One region of the Paenibacillus graminis genome, then DNA from elsewhere that is predicted to be linked to it. Evidence: riboswitches for the same ligand, from Rfam matches in the RefSeq annotation. Region 1 holds a riboswitch; each other region holds the start of a gene.
What was found. Region 1 has a riboswitch for cyclic di-AMP ahead of PGRAT_RS00505 (C40 family peptidase). Riboswitches for the same ligand answer to the same signal wherever they lie in the genome.
Positions count from the first base shown of each region.

Region 1 (7,395 bases):
AACCGGCTTTCCGGTTAAGACCGCCAAATTGAAGCAGGGCCAGAAAATCTACAAATTCTATGCCGATGATGTCCATGACTTCGCCTGGGCTGCCTCCCCCGACTTTGTGGTTGCAGAGGAGGCCTTCTCGTCGCCCGAGGTGCCCGGGGTAAGGATCAAGCTCTACTTGGACCCGCTGCATAAGGACTTGCAGGAACGGTATTTCCAGGCTGCCAAAGCTGCCCTGAACACATTCAGCAAATGGTATGGTCCTTATCCGTACTCCACACTTTCTATCGTAGTCCCTCCCAAGGAGGGAAGCGGCGCAGGCGGGATGGAGTACCCCACACTTATAACCGCCTTCGGCGCAGCCGAAAATATGCCCGGAACCCAGCTGGAGCGGACCATTATCCATGAAATCGGGCATCAGTTTTTTTATGGAATGGTGGCCAGCAATGAATTTGAAGAGGCCTGGCTCGATGAGAGCTTCACCTCCTACGCGGAAGACCGGCTAATGGAGCAGGAATATGGGGTGGCGTCCAACCTCCCCCTTCAGGCCAGTCTGGTGCCCTCCGCGCAGCCGCTTACCCTGGAGACCTGGAAATACACCGGAGATGATGCCTATACCCGCAACATCTACATTAGGGGTAAGCTGGTGCTGAAAGACATTGAACGTCAGGTCGGAACCAAAACGATGGATGCCATCTTGGCCGCTTATGCCCGCAAATACCGTTTCCGTCACCCGTCAACTCAAGATTTCCAAAGGACGGTGGAAAAGGTGACTAAAAAATCATGGCAAACGTATTTCGAACATTATGTATACAGTGGCGGCGCTCCTGATTTTGCTATAAATCATATTACAAATACTATCCGCAAAGCAGGAACGGACAAAGAAGGCCTCCGATATGAATCCTCAGTTACAGTAAGCAATAGAGGCAGCCAGTACGGGGATGTGCCGGTAAAGTTTACCTTCGCGGACGGATATACCGTTCAAAGATATTGGAATGGGGAAAACAAGCAAACGACATTTCAGCTGTCCTACAAAGCGCCGCTCCTATCGGCAGAGATTGATCCGGAGCACTCCGTCCTGCTGGAGAGCAAACATCTGAACAATTTCAGAGTCGCCGAACTGGAACCTGATACGCTCTCACGCTGGACGCTCAGCATGACCAACCTGATTGAAAATCTGCTCGGAACTCTTGTCTGGTGAGGTGAAGGATTGTGAAAAGATCGATAAGCCGCGGCTGGCGCAGCATGAAAGAGCAATTTTATATCTTGATCCTGTTATTTATCTACCGGCTTTTCTGGGGCTATATCATGTACAAGTTTGTCAAAAGCGCCGTGGTTCCCGTGCTGCTGCGCTACCCGGATCAGCATGCGGGAGGCAGCGGAATGGGCAGGCTGCTGTACTATGTGGAGGGGCAATTCGCTCTGGGTAACGACCCGGCGGTTCAGCATTGGCTCTGGATGCTTCTGGCACTGAGCGCAGCAAGGCTGCTGCTCTCCCCATTTATCCGCGCAGGGCTGCTCCATGAGCTGCATCAGGAGCGCAAAGGGGAGCGTGGTATGTTCTTTTTTCCGGGCATGAGGCTGTACGGGCTTCCAGTGATGCTGTTCAGTCTCATAGAATGGGTGCTGGCGGTCCTGCCTTTATACTGGCTTCTTCCCAAAATGTACAACCTGCTGCTAAGCGGGATTCTGGACTATAGACAGCTGCTGAAGCTGGCCCCTTATATTCTGGCTTGGCTTGTGTATCTATTCTTCATTCGAAAGCTGTTGCTTTACATGCAGTTCGGTTATACGGCCGGAACAGGAATACTCCCATCCTTGATGGTATGCCTGAAGGTCATTGTCCCATCTGTAGGACTGTCCCTAGTGCTGGGGGCATGCGGGCTGGTGATGATGCTTGTTTGCGGAGCAACTGCGCTGCTCTGTCCTGGACTTCCGGCATTTCTGCTCCGCCAGTTCTCCCCGCTTCCCACTACATTGTTTAAAATGTGGGGAATCGCCGCACAGTACCACCTCTGGGGCAGTAAAACATTTCCACAATAATAGTGCCGCTTAACCGGCATAATAAAAGAGTCGCTACTCCTTTTTGGGAGCGGGACTCTTTTTTGAGTTACAAAGTGATGAAGAGTATTTGCAAAACTGTAAATCCTCTGGTACAATGATGCCTGTACTACTAGTAACAAATTTGTAATCTTTAAGTTACAGCTTGTCAACCATACTTAACTTAAGCATTAAAACTTGTCAACACACGCTCTTCTGGTGCATAAAACGCCAAATTCCCTGCACCGGGAAGCGGGGGAACCATATCTTGGGTGAATTGATCTCGCTTTAGAGGGGTCATAGGGGACCTTCTACCGAATCCTTAAGCTAACCTCGCAGGCCTTGGAAGGAGTACATCATTTGAAAAGTCAGAATTTCAAGAAGAAATGCACCGCAGCAGCACTTGGATTAGTGATGGTATTTACATTGGGAGCCGGAAGCGCTTTCGCCGATTCCAAGATGGACACCGTTATCGCAAAAACAATCGGAACCACCTATAAATTCGGGGGCACCAGCACCAGCGGTTTTGACTGCTCCGGATTCACCAGGTACGTATTCAAAAATGTCGGACTTACCCTGCCGCGCACTTCCAAAGCTCAATTCAGTGTTGGAACCTCTGTATCCCGCAACAACTTGCGTTCAGGCGACCTCGTCTTCTTTAACACTTTTGGATCGGGAGTTTCCCATGTTGGAATTTATGTCGGCAATGGCAAATTCGCACAATCCTCCAGTTCACGCGGCGTGACCATAACTTCACTGAGCCAAGCCTACTGGGCCAACCGCTACGTTGGCGCCAAACGAGTGATGAGCACTACAGCGTATCAGGCTGTTGCCTACGATTGATAAACGTTATTCCCCTCATTATTGCTACCTCTAACAACTAAATGTAACTTATACGGACCCGGAGCTGATTATTGCCGTAATCATTTCCGGGGTTTTTCTTTTCCTTATTCTCCCTTTTACACGTTTCGGAGTTCTTTGAAACACCTTTTTGCTAAATATTCCAAAAAACTCTGCCATAAAGCTTACGCAGCGCGTAAAATGAGCCTTTAGAATAGATTTTTGTCTCGTCAAACGGAAAAAATATGCATTAATATGCTTTAAATGATTGCCAAGAGCTTCTGTCTTTGTTACAATTATCGCAGTGAGTTGATAGTAACATTTTTGTAATTATTCAAACTTAATTTACAAACATTTTGTCATGTATTGATCAGCAAGCTAATCCTAATCAACAGTTGTGCCGAGTTCCCTAATAATTAGGGAAACGGGGGAACCGATTTTGGGTGAATTGACCTCCTATTCACAGAGGGGTCATAGGGGACCTTCAACCGAACCCTTAAGCTAACCTCGTAGGCAATTGGAAGGGGTATTTACTTTTGAAGAAGAAGCTGGCCGCAGCATTACTGAGTTTTTCCATTATCCTTACCATAGGAGCAGGAAGCGCTTTCGCAGACTCCAAAATGGATCAGGTTATCGACAAAGCTATCGGAACGAAATACGTATCAGGCGGAATATCGACTAACGGGTTTGATTGCTCCGGATTTACGATGTATGTTTTTGACAAGATCGGAATCAACCTTCCTCACCAGTCCGGGTCCCAGTACCAAATGGGAACTGCAATATCGCGTGACAACATCAGACCGGGCGATCTCGTATTCTTTAATACAAGCGGCAATGGCGTATCCCATGTCGGTATTTATGTCGGTGAAGGCAAATTCGCACATGCATCTTCTAAACGTGGTGTAACCGTCAGCTCCTTGAATGACAGCTACTACGTCAACCGCTACGTTGGCGCCAAACGAATTATGAGCACAGATGCTTATCAGAATGTAGCTTCCGATTCCCAAGACAACGATGATGTACAATAAACAGCATTTGTAATTCCCAAAGGCTCTTCTCCAGGATTTTTGCCGAAATTCTGGAGGGGGGCTTTTTTTTGCCTTTTGCCTACAAGAAATATTTACCCTGCTCATTATTTGCCAAACACAAAAACCCCTAATTTTCGCTATTTTCCAAAATAATATTCTGCGATCAAGGGCTTCACCTTCTCTTAAAGTTTTTGCGTCCCAAAAGGAGGTTATGTATATAATTAAAGATATAACGTTTCACTTTGGATGGGAGGCCGATACCTGATGATTAGTTCCCCCGCAACCTTTTACACTGTTCCTATGGATGTTATCCACGCTGCCGAAATATGCCAATGGGTCTATAAGCCACCGTATAACATTTACGGCTGGATGTCCTGGGAGCAGATGCAGGCTTTGGGCATTGAGTTCGGTGATCCCCGGCTTCGAAGTGAGCAATATGTCTCAGTGGTGAACGGTCAAGGCATGCTCTGCGGCTTCGCGCAGCTCTTCCCCATGGAAGGTGTAGTCCGGCTTGGAATCGGCATGCGGCCGGATCTGTGCGGACATGGCATGGGGCATCTGTTCATGAATGCTGTCGTCAAGGAGGCTCTGGAACGTTATCCCGACCGTGAAATTGATCTGGAGGTGCTGACGTGGAACCAACGGGCCATTCGCGCTTATCAAAAAAGCGGATTTACCATTACTGATACTTATGAACGCCGGACCCCAACAGGTGACAAGCCTTTTTACTGTATGGTCTATGATAAATAGCACAAATCAGTCAATTATTTGTTACAAAAGCTATGATAACGCTTTACCTTCTTGTATAATGTAGAAAGCAGCTTACATGGAGGGGACGGATGCAGATGCAGAAATGGATCATGAGCGGTTTATTTTTTGCCGCCTGTGCCTTTGCGGTAGTCTTAATGTTTACTTTGCCGGGCAAAGCCGAAGTCGCTGAGGAGAACAAGCCAACCATGCCGGAAGTACAGCTGGATGCTGCGGGTGCGGAGGCCATAGTGAAGGCTAATTGCATTACCTGCCATGGGGATCAGCTCCAGGGTGGTGTAGGACCCAGCCTGCAGCAGGAAGGCGGCAAGCATGATGTCGGGGAGATCTTCACCATTGTGACTAAAGGCCGCGGACAAATGCCATCCTTCAAGGATAAGCTGGCCCCGGAGGAGATCGCTAATGTAGCCATGTGGCTCGCAGAGAAAAAGTAGCTTTACTTACGCTTCACAGAAGAAAGAGCACAAAATGCCCTTGCAAGGATGATGTTAATCCTAGGCAGGGCATTTTTTTATATAAGGGTTATGATGAACTCTCATTCGGACCAGTTCGATCGGGGCTGGTTAACGGTTCTTCTCAAAGGCTTCGTTAAATTCATGAGCCTGCCGGATATCAAGTGCGGTAAGCCCCTCCTCCTCTGCCGCAGACAGGCGAAGGAAGACCGTTTTATAATCAACTGTAATATGCGGATGATGCTCGAATGCTTCCGATATAGCCGCCACCTCGTCCACAAAAGCAATCCCCTTCATATATTCATTGAACATGTATTTGCGCACCAGAGTATCCTGCTCCAGTTTCCATCCTTCCAGCTTGCTCACCTGCTCCCGCAGCTCCTCTTCCATAAATTGCAATGTTCTTCCTCCCTTACTAAATTAACAGCAAAAGCCCTGCACTCTTTTACCAGTAGCGTTAATGCTTGAAACAAAACATCCCTCAGCTTATATAAAAGTCCAAGGGATGCGCCAGGATGAGGTTTTTTTTGGTTTAATGTATTCACAAATCCCAGCAAATAGTACTCGGCTCCATCAATTTTACCATGTTGCGCAGGCTGCGGGCAAACCGCCCTCCCGCAGCTGCCTGTCCCCTAGACCAGAAGGACTGAAGCCAGATCCTCTTCGCCAAGCAAAATATTAATCCGGTGTGTCTCCTTGTCATAGATCACAACTCCACTGCCCACCTCAATAACCGGCTCATTGCCCAGGGCATAGAACAGATCTTCAGCAAGTGCTTCCCAGACTTCCAGCTTCGACTCCTGAGGCAGCCCCTGCCACTCCTCGGGCTCCATTTCAAAAAAAACATACCCGTCGGAAATTCTTCCTACCGCTTCCGTCAGCTCACTCAGAATTTCACTGTAATCCCTGCCGTGCTTCACACCCACATCAATCACTCCGTTTTCTCCACAGATGAATAATATCCTACCCTACTCATTATAGCCGAAAAAATGACTTCACAAAAAAGGGAATGCTGTCGATAAATAAGAATATACGTGATTGGTCAGGCAGATGTCCCACCGCTGTTCATGGATGATACATGCGGTACAGTCAGGCCATTTCTTAATTCTCATGGACGAGGTGCATAAATGGAAATTTCAACAATAATCGGTTTGATTTTTGGTCTGGTTACAATAGTATGGGGGATGTATCTTAAGGGTGCTCCACTGCATGCCTTAAATGCTCCTGCCGCTTATGTAATTATCCTCCTGGGTACAGCAGCATCTATATTCATGGCTTTCCCGTTCTCGGAAGTCAAGAAAATCCCCTCATTGTTCAAGTTAATATTTGTAAAGAAAAAAATGGTCAGCAAATCAGAACTCATTACCATGTTCATGGAGTGGGCTTCCATTACCCGCCGCGAAGGTCTGCTTGCCCTGGAATCCAAGGTCGATGAAATTGAAGACAACTTTCTCCGGAACGGCATGCGGATGATTATTGACGGCAACGATCAGGAATTTGTCCGTGATGTGTTAATGGAAGATATCCATGCAACTGAAGATAGACATAAGGCCGGAGCGCTTATCTTCTCCCAGGCCGGCATGTACGCTCCGACGCTGGGGGTACTCGGGGCCGTTATCGGGCTGATTGCTGCACTGTCAGATATGAGTGCCATGGAAAAACTGGCTCACGCCATCGGTGCGGCCTTCATCGCTACACTGGTCGGTATCTTTACAGGTTACGTGCTCTGGCATCCTATTTCGAACAAGCTGAAGCGGCTGTCCAAGCGGGAAATTGAGGTTAGGCTGATGATGGTAGAAGGGCTCCTGTCCATTCAGTCCGGGGTGTCCACAATCGCCATCAACCAGAAGCTCTCTGTCTTCCTCACTCCAGTGGAACGTGCGAAGCTGAGTAACAAGGAGGGGGCTTCCAGTGAGCAAAAAGACTAGACATGAGGAGCACGAAGAGCATGCTGACGAATCCTGGCTGCTGCCCTATTCTGACTTAATGACGCTGCTGGTCGCTCTGTTCCTCGTTATGTATGCTATGAGTGCAACGGATGCCAAAAAATTTGAAGAAATGGCACAGGCCTTCAGTTCGGCACTGAATGGCGGGTCTGGAGTGATGGAATACCGGTCTGATGCTCCTACAAGTACTCAGCTCGATCAGGGCAAAGCCGATAAAATGAACAATGTCGTTGCTCCTAATACGGGTACCGCAGATATCGCCAAGCTTCGTAAGAAGGAACAGGAGGAGCTTGAGAAGCTGAAGAAACAATTTGACCAGTACATCAAGAACAA
Region 1 is NZ_CP009287.1:100,581-107,975, reverse strand. It holds gene PGRAT_RS00520 (M1 family metallopeptidase) at 1-1,189, shown strand, start outside; gene PGRAT_RS00515 (hypothetical protein) at 1,201-2,031, shown strand; cyclic di-AMP (ydaO/yuaA leader) riboswitch at 2,248-2,385, shown strand; gene PGRAT_RS00510 (C40 family peptidase) at 2,443-2,871, shown strand; cyclic di-AMP (ydaO/yuaA leader) riboswitch at 3,257-3,399, shown strand; gene PGRAT_RS00505 (C40 family peptidase) at 3,405-3,896, shown strand; gene PGRAT_RS00500 (GNAT family N-acetyltransferase) at 4,161-4,646, shown strand; gene PGRAT_RS00495 (c-type cytochrome) at 4,742-5,098, shown strand; gene PGRAT_RS00490 (4a-hydroxytetrahydrobiopterin dehydratase) at 5,228-5,515, opposite strand; gene PGRAT_RS00485 (hypothetical protein) at 5,749-6,042, opposite strand; gene motA (flagellar motor stator protein MotA) at 6,244-7,044, shown strand; gene motB (flagellar motor protein MotB) at 7,028-7,395, shown strand, end outside.

Region 2 (7,395 bases), 3.4 Mb from region 1:
AAAGTGAATTCCTGGCTACAATGAGTCATGAAATCCGGACACCGCTTAATGGCATTATTGGCATCAACCAACTGCTCGCGGAGGAAATCACGGCACCCGGGCATCAGGAATTGTTGAAGCTGCAAAATACGAGCAGTCTTGCATTGCTGAATGTGATGAACGATGTGCTCGATATTTCCCGTCTTGAAGCCGAGAACATGCTGCTGGTAAAATCGCCGTTCAAGCTTCCTGCATTGCTGCGGGAATGCATAAATCTGTTCACGGTTGCGGCGAGCCACAAAGGGCTTGCATTGACCCTTGAGATCGCCCCGTCCATTCCTGAACAATTAATCGGGGACAGTGCGCGGATCCGCCAGATTCTGGTGAATCTGATTGGCAATGCAGTTAAGTTTACTCATGAGGGAGGCATAACAGTTGCTCTTGAAACCTACAGCAAAGAGGGGGCTTCCCTGGGACTGCTGTTCAGAGTCAGTGACACAGGAATCGGGATTGCACCGGACAAGTTGAAGCTGTTGTTTCAGCCCTTCTCGCAGGTGGATGCTTCGCATAACCGCAAGTACCAGGGAACTGGCTTAGGGCTGGCGATCTGCAAAAAGCTTGTTGAGCTTATGGATGGAAGCATCTGGACGGAAAAGGCAAGGGACGGGGGGACGGACTTCTTTTTTAAGATCCCGCTGCAGCTTATGGACACCTTCCCGGCGGTAGGAAATTCCAATGAACAGGGAATCCGGGAGAAGCGGGAGAAGTCGGAAGCGGGTTGAACGAAGGTTTGCCAAGCGGAGAGTTTTAATTATATAATTTTAAAGAATATGATTCCTCACAACAGTCCCTCCAGGACAGAAAGGAACTCTCTTTTGGGCAAATCTAAAACAAACAATGTCATGGTTTCCGGGCTAAGTAAAGCTGAGAAACGCAGGGCTGAGCTGGAGCAGCAGAAACAGAAAACGAGAATTCTAATTATTAGTACGGTCGCAATTGTGGTGATAATTTTTGTCGGACTTTTCATGTTGGCATCGAGGGATTCCTCTTCATCGGCAGATTCAGGCAAAGCGGTTGATTTCAATTACAGTGAGTTCCCAAGACTGGGGAAAGAGGATGCCCCTGTCAAAATCGTCGAGTTCGGTGATTTCAAATGCCCGGCCTGCGCCCAGTTTACAGGTGTAATCAAGCCGCAGATTGTGCAGGAGTATGTGAATCAGGATAAAGCAGCTTTCTACTTTGTAAATATGGCTTTTATCGGCCCGGATTCCGAAACAGCTTCGCTGGCGGCATTATCAGTCTATCATCAGAACAATGAGGCTTTCTGGACTTACTACGATGCGCTTTACGCCAATCAGGGGGATGAGAATGCAGAGTGGGCCACGGAGGACTTCCTGGTGAGTCTTGCGGAGAAGGAAAAGCTGCCTGTCGATCTGGATCTTTTACGCAAAGATATCCAGGAACGAACTTATGAAAGTGAGCTGCAAAGTGATATCAGCACCGCCAAGGATACCGGTGTAACCTCTACACCTAGTGTATTCATTAATGGACACAAAGTGGATGAGCCTTTCAATATGGAAGCTATTAAAGCTCAGATTAAGTCCGCTTCCGAAGCTGTGAGCGCCGAGTGATGAAGGCCACTACATTCTGCAGACGCCACTGTCTCTATTTGGCCTGGTTTGTGTCTGTTATCGCAGTAGCGGGAAGTTTGTATCTAAGTGAGGTATTAAAGTACGAGCCCTGCAAGTTATGCTGGTTCCAGCGGATTTTTATGTACCCGCAGCTTATCCTGCTGGGCATTGCGACCTACCGGAATGACAAAAAGATCATTCCCTATGTGCTGCCCCTAAGTCTCATTGGCGGGTGCATTTCTATCTATCATTATGCAGAGCAGAAGATACCGGCGCTCAGCAAGGTGCTTCCCTGCACAATTGGCGTACCCTGCAACAAGGACTATCTGAATTATTTCGGGTTTATTACGATCCCTTTGTTAGCCTTAATTGCCTTTGCGCTAATCGCAATTTTGCTCTGGATCGGGCGTAAAGAGGATAACGTAGAATAAAGAATATCGCAGCAGGATTAAGAGGTTCAATTAATCCTGAAATTTCTGACACAATTAGCGATCAAAACCTTGAAAAAACACGTGATAAAGGGATAATCGCAGAGAATGAAAGATCGCGAGTTCCCTCATCGTTGTTTTGCGTAATTTGGATGTTTTTTCATTCTTTTTTCATTTTTTTCACCGCTTTACGGAAGGCTCATTGTAGACTATCATTAGACCTTGTGAGAAGTTGAATATGCGCTGAATTTTCCGTATGGAAAAACGGGGGAACCAACATTGGCCTAAGGCCAAAGGGGTGAATCGGGGCGGTCCGCAAGGGCTGCAACCGTAGGGCTACCACAGCCCGAATCCGCCAGCTAACCTCGTAAGCAATGGTGGGATAATGACGATGCGTAAGCATGCGGATCATTTCCGTATGCTTATTTTTGTGCCTGCATTTATGAAAATCCACCAATGAAAACAGCGCACGGTATTACCGTTTCAACCTAACAAAGAGAGGAACTGTTACTACAATGGTAAGCAAGGTAAAACGACTATTGATCGGGCGTCCGATGAAGTCGAACGAACTCGATCATGAAAAGTTATCCAAGGTGAAAGCACTGGCTGTCCTGTCTTCTGATGCGCTCTCGTCTGTAGCCTACGGAACGGAACAAATCCTGATTGTGCTGGTGGCTGCAGGCTTCACGGCTATCTGGTACTCATTGCCAATCGCACTAGCCGTATTGGGCCTGCTGGCTATACTGATTTTATCCTACCGTCAGACCATCTTTGCTTATCCGCAGGGCGGTGGCGCGTATATCGTAGCCAAAAGCAATCTGGGTGTTCCAACCGGACTCCTCGCCGGAGGATCTTTGCTGGTGGATTATATTTTGACCGTTGCGGTCAGTGCATCGGCGGGCACGGATGCGATCACCTCCGCTTTTCCAAGTCTTCATAATCATAGCGTACTTATCGCTGTTACTGTGATTCTGCTCTTGACCATCGTCAATCTGCGGGGGGTAACAGAATCTGCATCATTCATCGCGATTCCCGTGTATCTGTTCGTGGTATCGATCTTCGTATTGATCATTGCGGGGGTATTCAAATATGCAACCGGCGGAGCACATGCAAATGTTCCTGAAATCGGGGCGGCTGTGTCGAATGTCAGTTTGTTTTTGCTGCTTAAGGCCTTCAGCTCGGGCTGTTCGGCTCTGACCGGGGTAGAGGCTGTCTCGAACGCCATTCCGAACTTCAAGGCGCCTGCGGAGAAAAATGCCGCCAAAACCCTGATGATGATGGGGCTTATCCTGGGAATTATGTTTACGGGAATCACGCTGCTGGCTTACTGGTATGGAATTACGCCTGATGAAAAAGCTACGGTGGTCTCGCAAATTGCCGAATCTACGTTTGGGCGCGGCGGTTTGTACTTTTTCATACAAGGGATCACAGCTGTCATTTTGTTCCTGGCTGCGAATACAGCCTACTCGGCGTTCCCGCTGCTGGCGTTTATGTTTGCCAAAGACAAATATTTGCCTCATGCATTTATGGTCCGCGGTGACCGCTTGGGCTTCTCGAACGGCATTATCTTTTTGGGCGTATTGTCAGCTCTGCTGGTCGCGGCCTTTCACGGAAATACGGAAAGTTTGATTCCATTGTATGCGGTGGGTGTTTTCATTCCGTTTACGCTGTCCCAACTAGGGATGATGGTGCATTGGTACAAAACCAGACCTAAAGGATGGCAGAATAAATTTGCCGTGAACACGGTGGGGATGCTTACGACTCTGACCATTACCTTAATCTTCATTATCACCAAATTCTCCAGCGTCTGGATGGCCTTTATCTTCCTGCCGATTGTAATGTTCGTGTTCCACAGGATTCACCACCATTACCTGAATACTGCGGATCAGCTGCGGATTTGTCCGGCAACGGATAAACCCTGCATCAAGGGAAGCACAGTGGTCGTACCTGTCGCCGGTGTAACACGCGCAGTGCTGCATTCGATCAGCTATGCCAAGTCCTTAACGGATAATGTGGTGGCTGTGTATGTAGGCTTTGATGAAGAAGAGATCAACAAAATGGAGCAGAAATGGGAGGAATGGAATCCGGGCGTGCGCCTGATTGTTCTCCGTTCCCGCTATCGCAGTATTCTCCGTCCGCTGGTCAAATTCATAGATACAGTAGAGTGGAAGACTGCTTCAACCGACCATATTACTGTACTCATCCCTCAGTTTATCACCAAGCATTGGTGGCAGGCGGTTCTGCACAATCAGACCAGCTTGTTCATCCGTTCTTATCTAATGAATCAAAAAGATATCGTCGTTGCAACCGTCCCTTATCATTTGCATAAATAGACAGGGTAGCTGCCACCATTAAGACTGTTTCCGGATTCCGGGAGCAGTCTTTTTACATATATAAATGAGTTCATTTGTCAAAACGTGCAAATATGCAAAATTTAAATATTTATGTTGACATAGAGAATGAGAATCAATATCATTTAATGGGATAAGGCGATGGCAACCAGACTTTTGACCATTTCAGATTATACATATATAGGAGGGGTATTCATGTTTTCGGTTAACCTAAAAAGCGCAGGCCGTATGAAGCTGGTCTCAACGGGATTGTTGGCTGCAATGCTTGTATTGTCGGCCTGCGGCAATAATAGCAGTACCAATTCAACAGGGGGAGCGGCCAATGCGCCCGCAGCTTCAACGGATGCTGCTACAGCACCAGCTTCAGAAACTCCTTCCGCAACAGCCGCGCCAGCCGCAGAGAAAACGGTAACCGATGCCATGGGGCATGAGGTAACCGTTCCGGCTAATCCTCAGCGTGTGCTTGCTTCGTATCTTGAAGATTATCTGGTGGCGCTTGGGGTAACTCCGGTTGCACAATGGTCGGTGCCCAACGGGATTCAGGACTATCTGGCAGCTGAATTGAAGGATGTGCCAACGATCAGCTATGATCTTCCACTGGAGGCAGTAACAGGCTTTGCACCGGATTTTCATATTGTTCAATCGGAATCCAGCGTGGAGAATGGCCTCTATGACCAGTTGAACAAGATCGCACCTACGTATGTGCTGGGCGACGAGATCAGCAAAGACTGGCGCAAGTCTCTGCTTAAAATTGGTGAACTGCTGAACAAGAGCGCCGAAGCTGAGCAGGTGATAGCCGCTTATGATCAAAAAGCTGCCGCTGCCAAAACCAAAATCTCCGCTGTAATTGGAGATGATTCTGTAGCGATCCTGTGGCTTGTTCAAAAGAACTTCTATATTGTAGACGAAACACGCAGCAGCGGCGCGGTAGTCTACGGTGACCTCGGCCTGAAGCTACCTAATCTTGTTACAGAGATTCCTGCGGCTTCCAGAGCCACCTGGAATCCGATTTCTCTTGAGAAACTGGCAGAGCTCACTGCAGATCATATCTTCCTGGTTAACAGCGACAAAACCGAAGGTTCAGAAATTCTGAACGGTCCAATCTGGAAAGGCATTCCTGCCGTTAAGGCTGGAAATGTGCATCAATTTGCCTCCAACCACAGCTGGCTGTACAGCGGAGCGATCGCCAACTCCAAAACCATAGACGATGTATTGAGCAGTCTGGTGAAATAAAAATCCGTAAACGCTCGTTGACATGCTTCCTTCGAAGCGTATTGAAGGTGCAGGCCGTTGTATCCACGGATACGCGATTCTGCACCTTTTTTAAAAAATGTAAGAGAATCTGCTTGGAAATTGAACGCTTGTGCATCATCAGAAGATTTGCGATAATGAGAATGATATTTGTTATCATTTAGATTTCAGTAATTATCCTGGTAAGGGGACGACTTATGGTCACATCCACACACGCAAACTCCCGTGCTCATCCGGAAGGGGAGAAGCAGCTGAAATCCCGCCCTGTTGCAGCTGCAGTTATTCTGGTGGCAGGTCTTGGGGCTATCCTTATGGGTCTGGCGCTTTCCGTCTCGGTTGGTGCGGCGGATATCAAGCTGGCCTCTGTATGGGAGGCGGTATTCCGCTTTAATCCCCAGCTGCCGCAGCATCAGGTGATCCGGGAACTCAGGATTCCCCGGGCATTGGCGGGGGCAGTGGTCGGTGCCTGTTTTGCAGTAGCCGGTGCAATTATGCAGGGAATGACACGCAATCCGCTGGCAGATTCGGGATTGCTTGGACTTAATGCTGGAGCAAGTGTGGGATTGGCATTGGCTTTTGCCTTTGCGCCCTCGTTGTCCTTCATGTATATCATGCTCTATTGTTTCCTCGGTGCCGCAGCAGCGTCAATTCTGGTCTTCGGAATTGGTTCGTTGTCGCATAGCGGACTAACCCCGCTGCGGTTGACACTCGCCGGAGCTGCCGTGAGCGCATTGCTGCTTGCCATCAGTCAGGGCATTGCGATTTTGTTCCATCTCTCGCAGGATATTGCTTTTTGGATGGCGGGAGGAATCGGGGGGACAAGCTGGACACAGCTGGGGGTCATGTTTCCTTGGGTTGCTGGAGCTCTTGTAGGGTCAATGATGATTTCGCGTTCCATCACCCTGCTCAGTCTGGGTAAGGACGTGGCGGCAGGCCTCGGGCAGAGAACCCGGCTGGTCCAGACCACCGGTATACTTATCGTAGTAGTGCTCGCTGGAGCAGCGGTATCCGCAGTGGGGCCCATCGCTTTTGTCGGATTGATTATCCCTCATATCACACGATTTCTCGTCGGGGTCGATTACCGCTGGATTATTCCCTGCTCAGCCGTGCTTGGAAGCGTCCTGATTGTCTTTGCGGATATTGCCGCCAGATTGATCAATGCGCCTTATGAGACACCTTTGGGCGCTTTGATTGCGGTAATCGGGGTACCGTTCTTCATTTACTTGGCCAGCAAGCGCAAGGGGGGACTGATATGAGCCGTATCCAGCAGTCTTCCGTACAGAAAAAGCGCCGACCCCGTGACGCCGCCATATTATCTCTGCTGGCCGTTCTAATAGTATTTGTGTTCATTATCAGTATGAACACCGGACTCATCCGGTTGTCTCCAATAGAAGTTCTACATACTCTGCTGGGAGAAGGCAGCCCGCAACAAAAGCTGATTCTCTTCGATTTCCGTCTGCCGCGGATCGTCATTTCCTTGCTCGTTGGCGCCGGATTTGCCGTTGCAGGCTGCATTCTGCAGAGTCTGTCGCGAAATGCGCTGGCGGAGCCCTCTACACTCGGGATTAACGCCGGGGCAGGCTTAGCTGTGCTGATCTTTATTTCCTTTGTTCCGGCAACTACCGCAGCCCCGATCTTCATGCTGCCGCTGCTGGCGCTCGCCGGGGCCGGTCTTACCGCAGCGCTGATTTATTTCCTGGCCTACCGCCGTGAAGACGGTCTGTCACCGACAAGACTCATTCTTATCGGGATTGC
Region 2 is NZ_CP009287.1:3,846,187-3,853,581, reverse strand. It holds gene PGRAT_RS16120 (ATP-binding protein) at 1-761, shown strand, start outside; gene PGRAT_RS16115 (DsbA family protein) at 855-1,610, shown strand; gene PGRAT_RS16110 (disulfide oxidoreductase) at 1,610-2,041, shown strand; cyclic di-AMP (ydaO/yuaA leader) riboswitch at 2,270-2,427, shown strand; gene PGRAT_RS16105 (APC family permease) at 2,554-4,371, shown strand; gene PGRAT_RS16100 (ABC transporter substrate-binding protein) at 4,585-5,622, shown strand; gene PGRAT_RS16095 (FecCD family ABC transporter permease) at 5,838-6,896, shown strand; gene PGRAT_RS16090 (FecCD family ABC transporter permease) at 6,893-7,395, shown strand, end outside.
Region 2: it holds a riboswitch for cyclic di-AMP, as region 1 does, so the genes downstream of both, PGRAT_RS16105 (APC family permease) here and PGRAT_RS00505 (C40 family peptidase) in region 1, are expected to answer to the same signal.

Region 3 (7,395 bases), 880 kb from region 1:
TACCTAACTATAATGTACTTATCCAATAAGTACATTGCAACACACTATAAGGGAGGGGCCTTGTGGAAATCATCATCAGCAGTAATACGAGCAAGCCTATATATGAACAAATCACCTCACAGATTAAAGCAATGATTATGGGCGGAGAATTACAGACAGGCGACCCTATTCCGTCAATGCGTGCATTGGCCAAATCTATTCATGTCAGTGTCATTACCGTACAAAAGGCTTATGAGGATTTGCAGCGGGATGGCTTTATTGAAACGACTGTAGGGCGAGGGAGTTTTGTATCCTCGCAAAACAAAGATTTTTTCCAAGAAGAACAACAGCGAAAAGCAGAAGGACATTTGCAGGAGGCTGCAGATATTGCACGTACCAGCGGTATACCACTCAGCAAGCTGATTGAGCTTTTGACTATGTTTTACCAAGAGGAGGAATAACTATGGAATCTATTTTGCAGGTTGAGAACCTAACCAAACAATATCCTGATTTCAAGCTGGATCAGGTGTCCTTTTCTATTCCGAGAGGCACGATCATGGGGCTGATTGGTGAGAACGGTGCCGGCAAAAGCACCACCATTAACGCCATTCTTGAACTCATCCGAAAGGATGAAGGTACCGTCACATTTTGGGGCCAGGATCTGTCCTCTAATCCCAAGCAAATCAAAGAGGACATCGGCGTTGTGTTTGACGGTATCAACTTCTATGAAACCCTCACACCGGCCAAGGTCGGCAAAATTTCAGCGGCTGCCTATAAACAATGGGACGAAGCCTTATACCACAGTTATTTAAAAAAGTTCCAGCTCTCTCCCGACAAGGAGATCAAAACATTTTCCAAAGGCATGAAGATGAAGCTTTGTATTGCTGTGGCACTCTCCCATAAGCCAAAGCTCCTGATCCTGGACGAAGCGACTAGCGGCCTTGATCCTATCATGCGTGACGATATGTTGGATGTTTTTCTGGATTTTGTACAGGACGAAAACCACTCCATCCTGATGTCTTCCCACATCACAACGGATTTGGAGAAAGTGGCTGATTACATCACCTTTATTCACGGGGGAAAGGTTCTGTTCTGTAAGGCAAAGGACGAACTGCGTTACAACTACGGTATTATTCGTTGTGGGGCAGCGCTGTTTGAACAGATTGACAAATCGGAGGTCCTTGCCTACCGGAAGTGCGACTATCAGTGGGATGTGCTGGTTGCCGATAAGGAACAAGCGCGCCGCAAGCATAAGACGGCAGTAGTGGACGACGCTTCTATTGACGATATTCTTCTTCTCTATGTAAAGGGGGAGCAGGTGTAATGAAAAGCTTGATTTTAAAAGATTTATATAACATTGGACACAACGCAAAATCCATGTTTTTTATGCTGCTGGTTTTTGCCTTCATCTTTGTCCCTTTCAGTGGACCGGAAGCCTATATTATCGCGAGTGGGATTCTATGCAGCATGATGGTTATGACTACGTTCAGCTTTGATGACAACTCCAAGTGGATGAAATATGCTATGGTTACCCCGGTTACCAAAAAAGACTTAGTGGCTAGCAAGTTTATCGTTCTGCTGATTTTCTCGATTACCGGTGTTGTCATCGGTCTAGTGATTGGTTTCATTGGCGGCATCATCGTCCGTAAAGTTGATTACAGCAACATGAGCGACGTCCTCACCCTGCCGGTTGTGGCTATGGCTGGTTTAGTGATTGCGGAAATCTTAGGCAGTATGTCTATCCCTCTCTTATTTAAGTTCGGTACAGAAAAGGCTCGTACATTATCACTTGTTTCCTTTATAATACCCGCTGTAATTTGCTTTGGTGTATATGAGATTCTTATCTTCTTTGGTGTTTCTTTCACAGATCAGCTTAAATTTATCCTGCTGTGCTGTTCCCCGGTGATAGCGCTGGCATGGAACTTGATGATGTACAAAATCAGCTATGCGATCTTCTCAAAGAAAGAACTTTTATACTAATCCGCAGCATCACGTCTTTATCCCCAACTTTATGCGAATTTTATTCACAGGCGAAAGAAAACATAATTTCCTGAACAATAACAAAAAGCCCAAGTATCGGCAGTATGTCCGCATACTTGAGCTTCTTAACTGTTTTAAAACCTTCAATCTATTTTTCCTATTCCTTAATGTTATCGGTGACAATTAACACCTTACGAAGCTGCAGATTACTGCTCTTTATCCCGCCCGAGCAGCCCGCTGAGCGCCTCAGTCACGTTCATACCGGTAAGCGTCTGGGTCAATTCAGGAACCTGGGCCATGATTTTGGCGATATCGCTGGTAATTTTGTTCACGCCGGATGAAGCTCCATCCTGGGAAATCACTGTAATCTTATCGACCTTGGCCAGCGGAGCAGCGATTTTCTCGGCCAATTCAGGCAGGACTTTCAGGAATTCCACGGTAAGCGCAGCCTGCGTGAACTGTTTGTATGCCTCGGCTTTCTTCTCCAGCGCTCCCGCTTCCGCCGCTCCGGCCAATTGAACAATTTCCGCGTTGGCTCTCCCCTTCGCCAGCTCGGCTTCCGCTGTGGCCAGCCCCCGCTTGGTCGTCGTGGCCGCCTCTGCTTCCGCCTCAAGAATTTGCCGCTGCTTGGCTGCTTCCGCTCTCATAATGGTAGCCTGGTTCTCCGCCTGGGCAGGCTTAATCACCGTTGCCTCCAGCTCCTTCTGTCTCAGCTCTACTTCGATTTCCCGGACAGTCCGGTTAGCCTCTGCTTCCATCTGCGTGATCTTGACCTGCTCGGTAACCAGCGACTGTTTGATTTTGTTCTGCTGCAATTCGTATGCAAGATCCGCCTGTGCTTTCTTCACTTCTGTCTCCAGCTTAAAGTCCGCCTGCTTAATGTTCAATTCCTTCTCGAACTGAGATTCCTTGGCGCGGGCGGCGGTTCCCGCTTCAATGGTGGCCTGATGCGCATTGGCTTTGGCGATGGAGGACTCCTTCTCCGCTTCGGCCTGCTTGATCTGAATGTCGCGTTCCGCCTCCGCCTTAGCGATGCTGGCATCGCGGCGGATGCGCTCAATTTCCGGAACCCCCATGTTGTCGATATACCCTTTGTCATCCGTAATTTTCTTAATGGTGAAGCTGACTACCTCCAGCCCCATCTTGTCCAGGTCTTCCGAGCAGGTCTCCCGCATCTTGCTGTTGATTTCGTCAGGGGTCTTCAGAATGGATTCTACCGTTAATTGTCCGATCAAGCCGCGCAAATGCCCTTCCACCGAATGCAGGATAATTGTCTCGCGGTCTTCTTCCGGCCGGTCGATAAACTGCTCACTGGCAGTCAGAATAGCGGTAGGATCGCTTTTAATCTTAATCTGGGCTACCGCTTCCAGGTTGAGCTTGATGCCCTGCTGGGAGAACATCGCCTGCGCCGGGATCACATCGAAGCTCATCAGCATCATGGAGATGGTCTTATTGTTCTGGAAGCCGGGAATGACGAACGTCCCGCCGCCCTGAACCACTCTTTTTCCGCCGAGGCCGTACACAATCATTGCCTGATTGGGCGGAACTTTTTTATAAGCGTTCACGATACTGAACAAAGCCAGCAGAATAACAACAACAATTCCTGCAATTAAATAGAGCATAACCATCCGGTTCGACACTCCCCGTTATTTATAATTGTCCACTTTCCCTCTCGAAGAGGGTTACAGACGCTATTCCTTTATCCACCTTCAGAATAATCACCCTGTCGCCCCTCACAAGCTGCTGGCCGGTTTCGGCCCGCACTCCAATGGAGCGCATCGTTCCATGCAGCACATATTTCATTTCTCCAACTGCGCCATCCGCTGCAGCAATGCTGATGTACCCAAGTTGCCCCGCCTGCTCATAATCCAATTCATTCATGCTGTTGTCATACCGGGTCATCACCCGGGCCAGCACTGCATACATCAGACAGCCGACCAGCAAAGCAACCACGGTGCCAATCAGCACCACTGCAAGCCTATTCATTCCGCTGAACCGGGTAAGCACATAACCGGTGCCCCCCCAGACCGTGACAAACACCATCAGAGGGAGTATGGGCACAAAGCCCGGACCACCAGCATCGCCGCCTCCCATATGCAGATGACCCGCCAGGCCATGCCCATGAAATCCGCCGCTGAGGAGGAGCAATAGTCCAACCCAGAAGCACACGATAAATACCGTAACGATATTACCCCCCCCTTTTTAAGCATTTCAGATCACATCCAACACTCTAATTTTCGTTGTTATAAGATTTTAGCTTCCTTATAGATACCGCCTTTCCTTACTGCAGGCACAGCAAAAAGACCACAGGAGCGGCAGGGCTCTCCGTGGTCGGTCAATCGATCATGGCGCTCATCCTCTCTCTTCGAGGCTTACGGGGTTAGCTGACGGATTCGGGCAGCGAGATTGCCCTACCTTGTAAGAAGCGGCTTATCAGCACGCTGCAAGGATTCACCCCAGGTGAGCGGAAGCTATCTGAGCAAAAGCCGCATTCACCATTGGTTCCCCCGTTCCCATTACTGGAATTCAGCCATTTGAGAACAGTTATATTTCTTTCGGTTGTTGATTTGAATCTTACGCCTGTAGCCGTTTAATGTAAAACGTTGCGGATGACAAAAGAAGCCAAAAATGCCTCCACTTCACGAATGAAGGCGCATTCTTTGGTTTCGCTCTTAAGCGGCCGGTGATTTGCTCTTTTTTGCTCCGTTTCTCGAAAGCAGCGGGGTTTCTCAACACTTCTCTACAGCTGGGCTCCACGCATAAGCGACCGGCGGCCCGCCCAGATGTAAGCAGCAGAGGTTGCGGCCACAATGAGAATGAACGGGATCACATCCAGCCGGGGCGACAATGCGGTCCCCCTTGGATACATCGCGTAGTAGGCCGTTGTGGAAGGAAACCAGGCGCCGACCGAAGCATGAAGCCCGGTAAGCACAATATTGGCGATCACAATCGAAGCCGATAAAATCAGAGAGGACACAAACGACTTCAAGCGCATGGAAACCCATAACTGCAGCGCCGCAAACGGCAGCAGGGCCAGCCACCCTCCAACCGTACCGATGATTAATCCGGTAAAATCCAAGTCATTCCCCAATTGAAGCAGTTCTCCCGCGAGCAGATATGATCCGGCAAAAAGCAATTGAATTAAACCTAACAGCAGCATGAGCGTCCCCAATTTGGCATAATAGACACGGGAACGGGGAATAGGCAGACAAAACAGTTGTTTCCACCCCCCGTTAATATGCTCATAACGGCAGAGAAAAGAAGCCAGCACCCCGGCATAAAGAGGATATAAAAACAAGCCGTGAAAGCTGGCCATATGCAGATAAAAGGTTTTCCAGCCCCGCACATAAAAACCGGCGAAATTTTCTGAATTCAAACTATTGATACCGAGCATCACCGTTCCCAGCGCACCGATGAGGAACAGGATGAAGAGGACTGGATACTGCAGCTTCATTCGTTCAGCTTTCATCAAATCTTCCATAATCACACCTCTGTTAATTAAAATTGTTTGTTTTTGAAATGCAGGGCCCCGGCGGCCAGCAGCACCGTTCCCAGGCCTGCACTGATGCCAATCCACCTCCCGGGATGTGCCATGAACGGACTGGACAGGGTCGGATAGGCCCATGGCCATAGCCAGGTCCACAATGCTGCGCCGCTGTCCCGCGCGATGAATAGGCCGGAAACGGCGCCCAGCAAGCCGATGGACATCGGAATGGCCTGGTTCGGGAACTGGATAGACAGCCACATCTGCAGCCCCAGCACCGCAGTTGAGGCGAGAAAGCTGTACACGATCTGCTTGATTAGGAACTGGAACGGCAGCGGTTCGGATGTGTAGCAGATCCAGAGCAGGGACAGGCCGGCAATAATCAGTAAGACGGTACATAAGAGCAGGATCAGAACCCACAAGGCCTTGGCCCAATAAAAAACAGCGCGGGATACAGGCAGGGTCAGCAGCTGCTTCCAGCTGTTGGATTCGTGTTCCAAACCGGTAATCATGCCAGCGAATAACGCGGTGTTTAGCAGCATTACGAACCCTAGAAACATATACATCACATTAAACACGCTGTATACCCCTGCCGGGCCTTTGAAATAGAGGTACCATTCCAGCGCCATAAATGCGATGAACAGCCCGGAGCTGATCACCGGCAGCCAGCGGGCCGCAGGTTTGAGCCGCATGCCTTCGGCCCGCAGGGCCCGCCACATCATAAGCTGACTCCTTTTCCGGTCAGCTCCATGAACAGCTCTTCCAGCGATTTGCTGATCTCCCGTACATTCATAATCCCGTAAGGGCCCAGCAGTTTGAACAATTCTGCCTGCGGCATACTGACCTTCTCTGCCGAAACTGACAGCACATTGCCTTTCCGCTCCACGGCGAATCCTTGCAGCAATAACGTGCGAAGTGCTTCCTGCGGGCGCTCCACGGCAAATTCCAGCACTTTGCCCCTCCGCCGCTCCAGCAATTCCAAAGCCCCCTGATAGACGAGCCTACCGCTGCTGATAATCCCGATCTCATCTGCAATCGTATCCACCTCGCTCAGCAGATGGCTGGACAGCAGGATCGTCATTCCCTGATCATGGGCCAGGGACAGCAGCAGATGCCGTATTTCCTGGATGCCCGCGGGGTCCAGGCCGTTGGTCGGCTCATCCAGAATCAGTAGCTGCGGCCCCCGCAGCAAGGCTGCTGCTATGCCGAGCCGCTGCTTCATGCCAAGGGAATATCCGCTTACCTTGCGGTTCGCGCTTGACGTCAGCCGTACAATTTCCAATACCTCACCGATGCGCCGGTCAGGCAGCTTCAGCAGGGTGCTCAGTATTTTTAAATTTTTGTACCCGGTCAGATGACCGTAATAGGATGGATTCTCTACCAGTGAGCCTACCTTGCGCAAAATGTCCAGGCTTCTCTCCGGCATCTCTTGTCCAAACATGCGGATCGTCCCGGCATCCGCGCGGAGCAAGCCCAGCAGCATTTTGATCGTTGTTGTCTTTCCTGCACCGTTCGGCCCCAGAAAACCGTAGATTTTCCCCTCGGGAACCTCCAGGTTCACTTCATTCACCGGCACCTGTTCGCCGAAGCGGCGGGTCAGCCCTTTGGTCTCCACTATAAGTTGCGGCATCTCCTGTCACCTCATATCTGTAGTATGGAGACTATCATAGCCGCTGGAAGTAGCAGCGGGGTAAAGAAAAGTAAAAAACAAGTAAAAAAACAGGCCAGCACCCCAAAGCTGGGTCCGGCCTGCTTTTAAAACAGAAAAAAAAGAGTGATGCGTGTTCCTTGCTGCGGTTTGCTATGTACCGTCATTGTGCCGCCATGCCGTGTTACAAAATCTTTTGACAGCACCATGCCCAGACCGGAGCCCGCCAATCTGGTCCGCGCCGACAGCACATTGTCTTCAGCAGCGTTCAGCCGCTCCAGCGTCTCCGCATTGATTCCCGTCC
Region 3 is NZ_CP009287.1:984,242-991,636, reverse strand. It holds gene PGRAT_RS04220 (GntR family transcriptional regulator) at 63-440, shown strand; gene PGRAT_RS04215 (ABC transporter ATP-binding protein) at 443-1,303, shown strand; gene PGRAT_RS04210 (ABC-2 transporter permease) at 1,303-1,959, shown strand; gene PGRAT_RS04205 (flotillin family protein) at 2,166-3,587, opposite strand; gene PGRAT_RS04200 (NfeD family membrane protein) at 3,610-4,146, opposite strand; cyclic di-AMP (ydaO/yuaA leader) riboswitch at 4,314-4,501, opposite strand; gene PGRAT_RS04195 (ABC transporter permease) at 4,700-5,440, opposite strand; gene PGRAT_RS04190 (ABC transporter permease) at 5,458-6,165, opposite strand; gene PGRAT_RS04185 (ABC transporter ATP-binding protein) at 6,162-7,073, opposite strand; gene PGRAT_RS04180 (sensor histidine kinase) at 7,199-7,395, opposite strand, start outside.
Region 3: it holds a riboswitch for cyclic di-AMP, as region 1 does, so the genes downstream of both, PGRAT_RS04200 (NfeD family membrane protein) here and PGRAT_RS00505 (C40 family peptidase) in region 1, are expected to answer to the same signal.

Region 4 (7,395 bases), 2.8 Mb from region 1:
GTGCTTCAAATATTTGCCGAAGCTGAAGCGGGAGAAGGAGAAAGCATCCTTTAAATGGCTGAATCTCATTGCCGCCGTGGGAGTTGGCCTGACGATGACACTGATTGCGCTGGCGGCGATGGGCAGCAGCCCGTTTGCGCCGATCTCGGAATTTTTCCTGAAAGAAAGCTATTCCCTGGCGGGCGGCAAAAACGTAGTGAATGTAATCCTGGTAGACTTCAGGGGCTTCGATACGCTGTTCGAAATTATGGTTCTCGGCATTGCGTCCCTTGGCATTTATGCTCTGGTTCATCTGAGAATGGAGTCAGGGAGAGTTCCGCCAGCAGCGAAAAATAAACCGGCAGCCTATCTGTTTCCCCTGCGCAGCAATGATGTGATTCTGCGGACGATGTCCAAGGTGATAGTAGTCATTATCCTTACTTTTTCGCTGTATTTGTTCTTTGCCGGGCATAACCATCCGGGCGGAGGTTTTATCGGAGCTTTGATGACATCCGCCGGCCTGATTCTGATGGCGATTTCACTAGGAGTGGATACGGTCCGCACACTTCTCCCGGTTAATTACCGCATCCTCACGGCGGCGGGGCTGCTGACCGCGATCCTGACAGCGGCAGGCTCCTTTGCGTTTGGCGCGCCATTCCTGAGCCATGCCTTTGGCCATTTTGACCTGCCGCTGCTTGGGGATACGGAGCTTGCGACAGCCGTTCTGTTCGATTTGGGTGTATATCTGGCGGTCATAGGCGTGACCATGAATATTATTTTTACCATAGGGGGGGATGAGTGAAATGGAATGGATGATGGCTGTAGCGGTCGGTGTTTTATTTACCGTCGGAGTATATTTGATTTTGTCCAAAACCCTGCTGCGGATTGTACTCGGTACTTCCCTGCTTACGCATGGCGTCCATCTGCTTCTCCTGACTATGGCCGGACTGAAAAAAGGGGCAGCTCCTGTATTAGGCGGCAAGGCGGATGCCTATGTGGACCCGTTGCCGCAGGCGCTGATTCTGACGTCCATCGTGATCAGCTTCGGTGTTACGGCGTTCTTCTTCGTGCTGGCCTACCGTGCCTACCAGGCACACGGGACCGATGAAATGGATAACATCCGGGAGGAGGAGCAATGAATAATCTCTTGGTAATGCCGGTCCTGATTCCCTTGTGTACCGCCGTTATATTAATGTTTCTGAAAGAGAAGGTGCTGCTGCAGCGGCGGATAAGCGCCTTCAGCGGCATTCTGAATCTTGTTCTGGCCTGTGTGCTGGTTACCCGAATCCATGAGGAGGGCATCCAAACCCTGCAGATGGGCGGCTGGACTCCGCCATACGGCATTGTGTTTGTCGGAGATATGTTCGCAGCATTGCTTGTGCTGACCGCTTCGGTTGTGAGCCTGGGGATTCTGCTCTATTCCTTCACCAGTATCGGTGCGGAGCGGGAAAAATTCTTTTACTATACCTTTTTTCATTTTCTGCTCGTGGGCGTATATGGTTCTTTTCTGACCGGAGACATCTTCAATCTGTTCGTGTTCTTTGAAGTGATGCTGATCTCGTCCTACGCTCTGATATCCCTGGGCGGAACCAGGTTACAGCTCCGGGAAACCTCTAAGTATCTGCTGATTAACATTGTGTCCTCCACGCTGTTTGTAGCCGCAGTTGCTTACCTGTATGCCGCAGTGGGAACACTGAATATGGCTCACCTGTCCCAGCGTATTCACGAGGCCGGGCAAGGCGGTGTGCTGAATGTGATCGCTGTGCTGTTCCTGACCGTCTTTGCTCTGAAGGCCGGGCTGTTCCTGTTCTTCTGGCTCCCCGGCTCCTACAGTGCACCGCCGGCGGCAGTCCGGGCCTTGTTCGGGGCGCTGCTGACCAAAGTGGGGCTGTACGCCATTATAAGAACTTTTACGCTTATCTTTGCCGAAGATCCTGATGTCACGAACGGCTGGATCGCCTGGATGGCAGCGGCTACGATGATTCTGGGCGCACTGGGTGCTGTGGCTTATAACGATATCCCCCGCATCCTGAACTACAACGTCATTGTCAGTGTGGGTTTTGTCGCCTTCGGATTGTCCGCAGGAACACCGGATGCACTGGATGGAGCTGTTTTTTATCTGCTGCACGATATGCTGGGCAAGGCCCTTATGTTCATTCTCGGCGGGTTGCTTATTGCCGCTGCGGGTACGGACCGGCTTGAGCGGATGGGGGGGCTGATCCAACGTTATCCGCTGCTCGGTTGGAGCTTTTTCGCCCTGGCGCTGGCACTAGCCGGTATTCCTCCGTTCAGCGGCTTCCCCGGCAAAGTGCTGATTATCCGGGGAGGGCTGGATGCAGGAATGCTGACTTTATCCCTGATCGGGCTGGGTTCCAGCCTGCTTGTGCTGTACTCGCTGATCAAAGTATTCAGGCTCGCCTTCTGGGGCAATGCGCCCGGTACAGAACCGCCCAAGGTTAAGCTGAAAGGCGGGACGGCAGTGGCAGCCGGATTCCTCGTTCTGGTCATCCTGATGGGCCTTGGAGCAGAGCGGGTGAATACCTATGTTTCACAGGCGGGGGATGTGCTTGGTTCTCCCAAGCTGTATATCGAAGCTGTACTGAAGGAGTAGATGAAGATGGCTGTTCAAATCTTATTAAACCTGATGACTGCGTTTCTGTGGATGATGCTGATCGGCGACGGGTCAGGCTCAGGCTTTGCAATCGGCTATCTGCTGGGCTGCGCAATTCTGCTGGTGCTGCGCAGGTTCCTTCCTGAACCGTTATATTTGAAAAGGGTGTGGTCCATAGTGAAGCTGCTGGCGCTGTTTCTGCGGGAGCTGGTCCTGTCCAACTTCGCAGTTATCCGGCAAATCTTAAGTCCCAGACTGGCTGTCCGCCCGGGCATCTTCGCTTACGAAACCGCACTTCGGTCCGACCTTGAGGTCACTCTGCTCTCCTGCCTCATTTGTCTGACACCGGGGACCCTTACACTGGAAGTGTCGGCCAGCGGACAGACCCTATATATTCACGCTATGGATATTGAGGACGCCGGCCAGCTCTCCCGCCAGATCGAGGGAACCTTTGAAAAAGCAATCATGGAGGTGACCCGGCTATGATTTCAGTACTGCTTAATATTTCGCTGGTGATCCTGGCACTGGCCATGCTGGCCTGCCTGTACAGGCTGATTCAAGGACCGACCCGTTCGGACCGGATTGTTGCGCTGGATACGATCGGCATCCACCTGCTGGCAGTGATCGCGGTGCTGGGCATGCAGCAGAGGACAGAGGATTATATTGATATGGTGCTTGTGATCGGAATTCTGACGTTTATCGGAACTGCGGCATTAGCCAGATACATTGAAAGAGACGCGGTTATCGAGCCTGGAGGTGATAAACTTGATCGGTGAGCTGCTAATTGCGATACTGGTATTGCTGGGGGCATTATTGTGCGGGCTTGGCGCGTTTGGGCTGGTCCGGCTCCCTGATGTCTATTTACGTTCCCATGCCGCCACCAAAAGCGCTACACTGGGTGTATTATGTGTGCTGGCAGGAGCCTTTCTATTTTTTTTCTTCTATATAGAAGTAGTCAGCATCAAACTGCTGCTCGGGATAGTATTCGTCTTCATCACTTCTCCGGTTGCAGGGCATCTGAATGGCCGTGCGGCTTACCGCTCGGGTGTGCCTTTATGGAAGGGCAGTGTGCAGGATGATCTGAAGCCGGTGCTCAAAAAGAGGGAGACGAAGCAGACTGACACACAGCATAAGTTAGAGTAAACTAAAGAATATGTCTTTTTCGCTGAATTCTGTAAAAGAAGCGGGGGAACCACCGGTGTGTGCAGTTTTCGAAGCTGCCATGCCCAAGGGGTGAATCTCGAACATTCGAGTAGGGCTACTCTTCAGGCCCGAATCCGTCAGCTAACCCCGTAAGCGTAGAAGAGAGGAGACGAATGAGTTGCCGCAAATTCAATTAAATGGAACTTCTATCTACTATGAAACCTATGGTACAGGGGTGCCTGTTGTTTTTATTCATGATCACCTGACTTCGCATCATCTGTTTGAGCCGCAAATTGAGTATTTCCGTGACCGTGTTCAAGTGATTGTTCTGGATCTGCGGGGGAACGGGTTGTCCGGAAAAATGGATGTCGAGGTTCACCGCATTCTGGACACCCAATGTGAAGATTTGAAGGAGCTGCTCCGCCGTCTGGAGCTGCTGAGTGTGATTCTTGTCGCAAGCTCGGGCGGGGGTGTGCTCGCCCAGAAATTCGCTGTGCAGAACCCGGAGCTGGTGCGTGCGCTTGTGCTGGTGGACAACTGCTCAAGCGGCAATGATTCCATGAAAAATAATAGAATATGGGGAATTATCGAGAGATGTTCATGGATATCGTATTATTTGCCGCCTGAACTGCTTCTGCGCTCCCTGCGAATCGCCTATAACAAATGGCTGCCCGCCTATCATATCCTCAGGAATGAGCTGCTGCATAAACGGCCAACCGAAGGCATCAAACAGCGGATTGCCCTGCGCCAGATTGACATTCTTGCCTATGCGGTTAAGCTGCAGGTTCCAGTGCTGTGTGTAACGGGAAGCCAGAATGAGTGGAGGCTCGCACAGGCGAGCAAGAACGCCTCCATGCTGCCTTCGGCGCAGCTGGTGGTGCTGGATGATGCCATGTATCCCAGCCATCTGTGCCAGCCGCAGCATTTTAACCGCCTGCTGTTAAATTTCCTGATTGACCAGCATGCCGTTCATCAGCGGGAGAGCGGGTTATGAAGGCGGTGGATGAGGCAGCTCCTAATCTCTGTCCAAGCCGTACTCCCAGGTGGAGAGCTGCCCTACACTGAATGGCTGAGTAATTCGCCCCAATTGAGTTTTTTTGGTGCACATTTTTTTGCTGCGCATATATAATAAGCAGTGTGTTTTTTATTTCTAAAAATAGGTTGATAACCTATGTACTTTGTGATTTAATGCAGGAGGGGTATTGATAACACGAGCGGGGCAGTCCATCCATTTTTTTGAAAGGAAATGAATTTTTTCATGAAGAAATCATTCAATAGCATTCTAAACCGGCCGATTCTATTATTCAGCTTCGTGCTGCTGCTCAAAAGCGCCGTGGCCTGGTTTGTCGTGTTCAGCGACGGTCCGAACTGGAGTATGGTCTTCACCGAAATTCCCTTTTTCATCATTGTGTTCAGCCTGATTGAATGGCTGTCTTCCAAACGGAAGATTCTGTACTATATGATTGCTAACTTATTCATTACGATTATTTATTTCTCTGTTCTGATGTATTACAAATATTATGGCGTAATTGCGACCTATCATGCATTGCAGCAAGCGGATAAGGTCACTAAGGTCGGAGAGAGCACCTATTCCCTGATTACACCGTATTATCTGTTTATTTTTGTGGATATCGTCTTCTTCCTGTTCTTTATGTTCCGTCCCAAATATATTGCCAAATGGAAGGAGAGAGGCGCATACCGCATCAGCCGCCCTGTGCTGCTTACCGTGGCTGCCGTTTCGCTCGCGCTGTGCTTCTTCAATATCTGGCCTAACCATGCGAGCATGAATGAGATCAAAAAGGCGGAGAGCATGGGGATTCTGAACTATGAAGTCTACACGCTGTTCGCAGACAGCACAGAGAAGGAAGAGCTTATCGACAGCAAAGAGATTACCCAGCAGGCCGTGGATACGGTTAAAGGGGTTCAACCCCCGCAACAGCTGAAGTACACCGGGGCCGACAAGGGTAAAAACCTGATTATCGTGCAGATGGAATCGTTCCAGAACTTCCTGATCGGACTGACTATTGACGGGCAGGAGATTACACCGAATATTAACAAGCTGGCGCACAGCAATACGTATTTCAACAATTTCTACACCAATGCCGGCCAGGGGACGACCTCGGATGCCGAGTTCGTGGTGAACTCCTCTTTTTATGTGCCCAAGAACGAACCGGCAACGTCATCACCCTATATGAAAAAATCCGTGCCCAGCCTGCCGAAGCTGCTGAGTGCGAACGGGTATTATACAGCTACCTTCCATACCAACAGTGTGGAATTCTGGAACCGCAAGGCCTTATACCAGGCGGTAGGTTTTGACAAGTATTATGACCAGAGCTTTTATGGCGATGATGATCATATTGCATTCGGTTCTTCGGATGAGGTGCTGTTCGCCAAAACGGTACCGGAGCTGGCTGCACTTGATGCCAAGGATCAGCCGTTCTATGCGATGGTCATTTCCATGAGCGCCCATCATCCGTTCCGCATCCCCGAGGAGAAGTTCAAGATGAAGCTGCCGGAGCGCTTTGAAGGTACGCTGCTGGGGGACTATATTCAGGCCCAGAATTATGCCGACTATGCGATGGGGCAGTTTCTGGAGGAGCTGAAGGCCAGCGGACTGTGGGATGACAGCCTGATTGTGTTTTACGGAGATCACCAAGGCGTGCCGATGTACACCCTGGGTGAGGATGAGAAGGCTCTGCTGCAAGAGATGCTCGGACATGAGTATGGGTATACGGATATGTTCAATATTCCGTTTATCGTCCACTCGCCAAGCGGCGTACTGCCTGCGGTAGTGGACCGGACGGGCGGACAGATTGATATTCTGCCGACAGTATCCAATCTGCTGGGCGTGCCGCTGCAGAATCAGCTGCATTTCGGTGAGGATCTGCTCAACTCGGCATCGAACCTGATCCCGTTCAGACATTTCCTGCCCACAGGTTCTTTCGTGAATAATACGAGCATTTATTTGACGGGGAATGATTACGAGGATGGGAGCAACTACAGTCTAAACGATAATTCAGTTATCCAGGGCGGCTCTACAGAAGCGCAGTTCGAAGCTGCGGAGCGGCTGCTGAACATGTCGAACAGCTATCTGCTGCAATTGCCGGACCGGCCGGACCAGCAGTAATCCGCAAACAGTAAGTATGGGGCTTGCCCCCCGTGCTTGCTGTTTTTTTTGTGCAGAAAATAAGGTTCCTCAGTCCTCCAGCTGCCCGTTGATTTCTTCAAAATAGTGATAGACCCCGTTCAACAGCTCAATCAGCGCTCTGCTGCGCTCCCCGCCGAGATAGTCGATCATCCCCTTGAACGTATCGCGGATTCTGGCAACAGCAGCATCGGCCAAACGTACGCCTTTGTCTGTCAGAGCAATCCCGCTGACCCGCTTATCCTGGGCATCGCTGGTGCGGACCACATAGCCCTGTGCCAGCAGGCTGTTCACCATTTGGGTGATGGTGGGGGAGGTGACCTTGTGCATTTTGCTGATGTCGGAGATGGTAAGCACCGGCTTCCCGGATTTCTCGGTTCCTAACCGGATCGTGACCAGCACGCGTATTTCACTGGGCTTTAGCATCGATGGATTATTCTTTTGCCAGTTGATCTTGGAGAATTGCTGGAATGCTTCCATCAGCTCGTCGATTTTGTCATATCTGTCTTCGTTCATC
Region 4 is NZ_CP009287.1:2,915,579-2,922,973, forward strand. It holds gene PGRAT_RS11815 (Na+/H+ antiporter subunit A) at 1-781, shown strand, start outside; gene PGRAT_RS11820 (Na(+)/H(+) antiporter subunit C) at 783-1,118, shown strand; gene PGRAT_RS11825 (Na+/H+ antiporter subunit D) at 1,115-2,590, shown strand; gene PGRAT_RS11830 (Na+/H+ antiporter subunit E) at 2,597-3,076, shown strand; gene PGRAT_RS11835 (Na(+)/H(+) antiporter subunit F1) at 3,073-3,366, shown strand; gene mnhG (monovalent cation/H(+) antiporter subunit G) at 3,350-3,733, shown strand; cyclic di-AMP (ydaO/yuaA leader) riboswitch at 3,744-3,904, shown strand; gene PGRAT_RS11845 (alpha/beta fold hydrolase) at 3,912-4,727, shown strand; gene PGRAT_RS11850 (LTA synthase family protein) at 4,992-6,860, shown strand; gene PGRAT_RS11855 (MarR family winged helix-turn-helix transcriptional regulator) at 6,930-7,394, opposite strand.
Region 4: it holds a riboswitch for cyclic di-AMP, as region 1 does, so the genes downstream of both, PGRAT_RS11845 (alpha/beta fold hydrolase) here and PGRAT_RS00505 (C40 family peptidase) in region 1, are expected to answer to the same signal.